DNA from 2 places in the Clostridium sp. Marseille-Q7071 genome. Region 1 is predicted to be linked to the other one. Evidence: riboswitches for the same ligand, from Rfam matches in the RefSeq annotation. Region 1 holds a riboswitch; the other holds the start of a gene.
What was found. A riboswitch is a leader RNA that binds a small molecule or an ion and turns the genes downstream of it on or off. The one in region 1 is predicted to bind cobalamin.

Region 1 (3,434 bases):
ATGCTGTAATAGATTGCAATAAGCAGTATGATGGATTATTTTATTATGCTGTTAAATCAACAGGTATTTTTTGTAGACCATCCTGTAAGGCTAAGACACCACTAAAAAAGAACATTTTATTTTTCAATAGTGTAGATGAAGCTATAAATGCAGGCTTTAGACCGTGTAAAATATGTAGACCAGATATAAATGAACATATTTATGAACCTAATAAAATATTAATTGAAAAAGCAAAAGATATGCTAACTTTAAATTATAATAGTGAATTTAACTTAAAGTTTATATCTCAAGAAATTGGTATAAGTGAAAGTTATTTTAGAAGACTATTTAAGCAATATTATAGTTTAACACCCAATGAATATATTTTTAAGATAAGGATTAATAGGTCTATGGACTTATTATCAAAAACTGATTTAGACATACTTGAAATAGCTTATGAAGTTGGATTTAAAAGTTTGTCTAATTTCTACAAATATTTTAAAGAACAAGTTGGATATACACCAAAGGAATATAGAAAAAGAAATAATATAAATGAGGTGAGTATAAGATAATGCCTTTATTTTTTTATGATACAGATATAGGAACAATTGGAATAGAGGAAAAGAAGGGAGAGATATGTGGTGTATACTTTAAAGATAAAAGGTTACCACAAGAAGTAGATATTTATGAGACAGAAATAATAAAAGAAGCATCATATCAACTTAATAAATATCTTTCCGGAAAGCTTAAAACTTTCTCATTACCTTTAGCCCCTAGTGGAACAGGATTTATGCAAGAAGTATGGCAATTGATATGTGAAATCCCTTATGGAAAAACTTTTACTTATAAGGAATTAGCAGAAAAGGTTGGCAGACCTAAAGCAGCACGTGCAATTGGGCTTGCATGCAACCGTAATCCAATACCAATTTTTATTCCATGTCATCGTGTTGTAGGTAGTAATGGTAAGCTTAATGGATATATTGGAGGAATAGATATTAAAGAACGATTATTATTATTGGAGGCAAAGCGATGAAGGGATTAATACAAATTTATAATTTACTATTAACGGCTTATGGGAAAAGAAGTTGGTGGCCTGCAAAGACAGATTTTGAGATGATGGTTGGAGCAATACTTACACAAAATACATCATGGACTAATGTTGAGAAAGCAATAACCAATTTAGGAGATAATTTATCACCAGAATTTATAGAAACTGTTTCAAATAAAGAACTTGGAGAAATTATACGACCTAGTGGATACTATAATCAAAAGGCGATTAGACTAAAGGCCCTTACTTCATGGTTTAAAAAATACTCATATGATATTAAAAATACAGAGGGTATAAATGGACAAGTATTACGTGATGAATTATTAGAAATTAAAGGAGTTGGAAGGGAGACTGCTGACTCAATTTTAACTTATGCTTTAAATATTCCTTTTTTTATTGTAGATACTTATACTAAGCGCATATTATATAGAATTGGATATGATATACCTAAAAATTATGATGAGTTAAGAATTAAAATTGAGGAGAGTATACCAAAGGAGTTATACATATATAATGAATTTCATGGCCTTATCGTAGAACATGCTAAACGTTATTGTAAAAAGTCACCTAATTGTAGAGAATGCCCACTTGAATCTATATGTGAAAAGAGAATTTTAGTAGCTATATAAAGTAATTGATGTTCTAAGGGACGATTCATAATTATATTCTAAATTAAGCTCTTAATTTTAGGAATAAAAATGAACCGTCCCTTAGAATTTTAAACATATTAGAAAGTTGATACATATTAAAAATATATTTAAACTTTTAAGAAATATTAAAAAAAAAATATATCTATGTAGTTTTTTGTCTACTTGTGTTAACTAGTATGTTATTGTATAATCGGAGTAGCGTAACAAAATTGAATAATAAAGAAATAGGTTTAGTGCAGATAATTGCCTGCATTAATTAAAAGGGAAGCTGGGTGAAAATCCCACACGGTCCCGCCGCTGTAAGAGTGTAGTCTTTTCAAATAAACCACTGGGAAACTGGGAAGGTAGAAAAGATGATAATACTTGAGTCAGAAGACCTGCCTATTTTTTCACCGAAACTCTACGAGTGATGGAGGGTGTTTTAGATATTTCTTATTTTACACAAGGAATAGTAAAACCTCTTGATTTTTGAATTGAGAGGTTTTTTTATATGAAAATTTTTAAAAGATATTCTAGAGGAGGGGAATTGAATGAATAAAAATAAACCTTTGAAAATAGCTTTTTATGGAAAAGGTGGTATAGGGAAATCTACAATAGCATCAAATGTTGCAGCAGCTTTTTCTAGTATTGGACTTAAAGTTCTTTTTATAGGTTGTGATCCTAAAAGCGATTCTAGTAGAAGTTTAATAGGCAAAAAGATACCATCTGTTATTAAAAGTCTTAAAGAGAAAGGAAACAATATCGTAGAAGAAGATATTATAAAGATAGGCTTTAATGGGATTTCTTGTGTTGAAGCAGGTGGCCCTGAAGCTGGAGTTGGCTGTGCAGGAAGAGGCATAATAACTATGGTGGAAGAACTTGAACATCTTAATATCTTTCAGAAGTCTTGGGATGTAATTATATATGATGTATTAGGTGATGTTGTTTGCGGTGGGTTCTCTGTTCCAATGAGGGAAAAATATGTAGATGCAATATATATAGTGTCTTCTTCAGAGTTTATGTCTATGTATGCAGCTAATAATATTATGAAAAGTGTAAAAAGATTTTCAGAAAATCAAGACCCTATTTTTGGTGGACTTATTCATAATCATAGAAATTATGACTCCAATGATTATGTAATAAAAAAATTTGCAGATAAATGCTCTACACAAATGGTTTCACAAGTGCCATATAGTAAAGAAATAGCCATTGCAGAACTTGAAGGAAAAACAGTCTTAGAAAAGTTTTTTGAATCTGAAATTTCCAATGTATTTATTGGTTTAGCAAAGAAAATATTAGACAAGGCTGATTATAGTATTCCAAATCCCTTAAGTGAAGAAAAATTAGAATTATTTTCAAAAGAAGTTGCACAAATAAATTTAAATATAAGAACTAACTAGAAGGGGAATGTTATGGAAGAATTAAAAAAACATGATGATTTAAAAAGAATTAGGGAAAAATCAGTATTAAGAAGAGCCATACATAAAGATAGTTGTAATGAAGTTATAGACCTTGCCTTAAAGATTCCAGACATACATGTATTAGTTCTTGGACCAGAATCTTGCTTAAGGGTACTTTATTTTAGAGCTTTTAGAAAAGAACTCCTAGATAGATTTTACATGCTTAATGTTACAAATATTGATCTAATTACTAATAGTCATATGGAGTCATTAAAGAGTGCTCTTGAATCTATTGTCGTAGATTCAAATTATACATCAAAAGGGATTATCGTATATATTTCCTGTAGTGATATTGTTATGGGAACAGATTTTACCAGT
Region 2 (3,434 bases), 2.2 Mb from region 1:
TTTTAGGAGCTACAGAAGAAATATTTCCACTAGTTAAAGATTATTTAGGACTATTAATGATGTTTAGTTTTGCATTTATATTATCTCAAATGCTATCAGTATTTGTTCGGAATGATAGAAATCCAAAGCTTGCTATGTGGAGTGTGCTAATAGGTAATCTTTCAAACGTAGTGCTAGATTATATATTTATAATGAAATTAGGATGGGGAATGAAAGGTGCAATAACAGCTACAGTTTGCTCTCCAACAATAACTTTACTTTTATTAAGTCTTCACTTTATAAAAGGTAATAATACTTTAAAAGTAAAAATTAATAAATTTAAATTAAATATTCATACTATAACTAGAATATTTAAAAATGGTACACCAAGTTTTATAATGGAAATGTCAAATGCAATGATAATATTTGCTTTTAATAATGTTATTTGGGGATTAGTAGGTTCTATAGGGGTTTCTGCCTATAGTATAATAGCTAATATCTCATTAATTTGTGCAGCTATATTTTATGGTATAGCACAAGCAATACAGCCAATAATAAGTATAAATTATGGTGCTAGAAAAGAAAAAAGAGTTTATAAATCTTTGAAATTAGCTATTGTAACAGCAGGAATATTTGGAATAATATTTTATTCTATAGGTTTAATTTTCCCTAAATTTATAGTTTCTTTATTTAATAATGAGAACACTGAATTAATGACTATGGCTGTAAGAGGTATAAAACTTTATTTCATGGCGTTCATATTTATGGGATGCAATATCTCTATGGTTTCCTATTTCCAATCAATTGAAAACGCCAGAGCATCATCTATAGTTTCTATTAGTAGAGGTATTATATTTATTTTAATAGGACTTATGATATTACCTAAAATTTTTGGGATTAATGGTGTATGGTTAACAGTACCTTTTGCTGAAAGCATAAGTTTAATAGTATCATTTATATGTTTTAAGAAATTTAAAAAAAGTTACACATTAAAACAAGCAGAAGTAGTAGAAAAATAAGGTGCTAGATTTATCTAGTACTTTATTTTTAAATATAATATTTGTTAATATTATTTGAAAGAGTTATATCATTATTTTTAATTTATAAGATATATTTTTTAAAAGTAGAATGAGTTTAGTAAAAAGTTATATCATAAAAAATTACTGATAGGGTATTTCTCTACTTTTCATTATGAAAATTTCATAAGTTATTTAATATATTTTTAAAATAGAGAAAAATATTATAATTTGCTACTTGAAAAATATTTTGAATTATGATAACATTTTAAATGTTGAAAAGTAAATAGAATAGATTAGGTTCAATTAAAGTAAATATTTTAATTGATTAAAAGGGAAGTTGGGTGTAAATCCCACGCGATCCCGTCGCTGTAAGAGAGGAATTTTCCTAGTTGTGCCACTGAACTTTTGTTTGGGAAGGGTAGGAAAGTGTTGATTCTTTAGCCAGAAGACCTGCCTATATCTAAACACAGTTAAACTACGAGAGATGGTGAGTGTTATTTTGGAATTGTTAAATATACATAATTGATGTATATTTATATTGGCGTATAACTTCTTAATCCTTGTGGTTGAGAAGTTTTTTTACGTATATTTTAAAATCATAACTTAAAATCTTATTAATATAGCATAGATTGAATTTAAGATTATAAAAATATTTATGATTCAATTAATATATGAGATTTATCTTTGGTAGTAAGTTTTTTAAAATAGAAAGAGTCATAAAATTGTAAAGGGGGATAGACATGAATAATAGTTTTTTACCGTTACCTAACTTTAGAATGGGTTTTTTATGGACACTTTTAAACATTAAAAATAGCATAATTGTGGAGTATGGAGCTATAAGTACAGCCCATTATTTAAATTCCATATATGAAAAATTTAATGTTGATAGAGAAGGAGAAGTTTATTGTTGTCAATTAGATGAATCTCAAGTTATTTCTGGAGACATAGAACCGCTTAAAAAAGGAATTTTAGAAATATATGATGATAGAAAACCCGAGATTATTTTCGTAGCCCCATCAATTCTATGTTCAATTATTGGATTTGATGGAGAAGATTTTCTTCTTAAGATGGATGGTAAACTAGAAGGAAAAGTCATCCCCCTATATTTTGGAAAACCAAAAGGAGATTTTTCTTTAGGTATAAGAGAAGCATTGAAAATGCTCTGTAATAAAATTGTAGAGCCTCCTAAGGAGAAAAAGTATATGACTTATAATGTAATTGGATTTACTCCAGATTACTATAATTTTAATAGTGATTTATTAGAAATAGAAGAAATTATGTTACAGGGCTTTGGAATGAAAATACACACAATATTTACAAATGGAAGTTCTATTGAAAAAATAAAAAAAGCTTCTGAAGCAAGCTTTAACATAGTTGTAAGATCTGAAGGAATAGATGCTTCAAAAATACTAAAGAAAAAATATAATATGGAATATATAACCCCATGCCTTTATGGAACCAGTGGTACTTTGAATTTTATTGAATCCATAGAAAAGTTAACAGGAATAAAATGCAATAGTGATTATTTAGAAAAAAGTAAGATTAAATGTAGAGAAGCTCTTGTAAGATTTAAACATCATACAAGAAAGGTAATAAATAATACTAAGTGTTTAGTTACTGGATATTACGATGTTGTAAATGGAATGAGTAGATTTGTAGAGGAAGAATTAGGGCTTGAAGTAGAATCTGTAGTAATAAACCACAATTTAAAAGGCGAATATATAAAGCTTAATGAGAAGATAGAAAGAAAGCTATATGTAAACCCTACAGAGAGTAAGAAAAACGAACTAATAAATAGTAAGACTAACCTACTATTAGGGGATGGAGAATTTATTTATAGTTTAAATGAAGCATCCTCAAAAATACAAATTAGTAGTCCAAATGTGAAAAAAATACTTATATATGATAGAAAACCACTGGTTGGTTTTAATGGAATGAGATTTATAATGGAAGAAATATTGCAAGGAATAATCTCATAAAATTATTTTAATTAAAAGCTAATAATCTTTAATATTATCATAGATATTAAGTGTGACTTAGTATGTTGATAGCTAAGTCACAATTAGTATTCCCTTCTGATATAATAAAAAAATTTTTTCCCGTGGGTGACCACGGTTTTTTTCTTTATTAAATTTATTTAAGTTTTTCATCAATATATAGGAATTATAATTATTTGAAATTATATCAATATCCTATATAATTTAATAGAAAACATTATTTAATTATATGTACAAAGGGGAATATATTATGAGCATAAAGATGATGCATCATGTCTGCATTCAAACAGAAAAGTATAAAGAATCACTTGAATTTTACACTAAGATTTTAGGATTTGAATTAGTTACAGAAACAGCAAATTTTCATAGCAGAGATTTTAATACTTGGTTGAGATTAGGAACATTTATGATTGAATTGCAAACTGGTAGAAAGGGAGAA

Region 2: it holds a riboswitch for cobalamin, as region 1 does, so the genes downstream of both, ACWPW7_RS07820 (nitrogenase component 1) here and ACWPW7_RS18340 (nucleotide-binding protein) in region 1, are expected to answer to the same signal.

What each region holds. Positions count from the first base shown of each region.
Region 1 covers NZ_CBCOPR010000001.1:3,848,576-3,852,009, reverse strand. Annotated here, with positions in the region: gene ACWPW7_RS18355 (bifunctional transcriptional activator/DNA repair enzyme AdaA) at 1-551, shown strand, start outside; gene ACWPW7_RS18350 (methylated-DNA--[protein]-cysteine S-methyltransferase) at 551-1,012, shown strand; gene ACWPW7_RS18345 (endonuclease) at 1,009-1,656, shown strand; cobalamin riboswitch at 1,887-2,076, shown strand; gene ACWPW7_RS18340 (nucleotide-binding protein) at 2,208-3,056, shown strand; gene ACWPW7_RS18335 (nitrogenase component 1) at 3,069-3,434, shown strand, end outside.
Region 2 covers NZ_CBCOPR010000001.1:1,686,460-1,689,893, forward strand. Annotated here, with positions in the region: gene ACWPW7_RS07815 (MATE family efflux transporter) at 1-998, shown strand, start outside; cobalamin riboswitch at 1,277-1,471, shown strand; gene ACWPW7_RS07820 (nitrogenase component 1) at 1,739-2,977, shown strand; gene ACWPW7_RS07825 (VOC family protein) at 3,246-3,434, shown strand, end outside.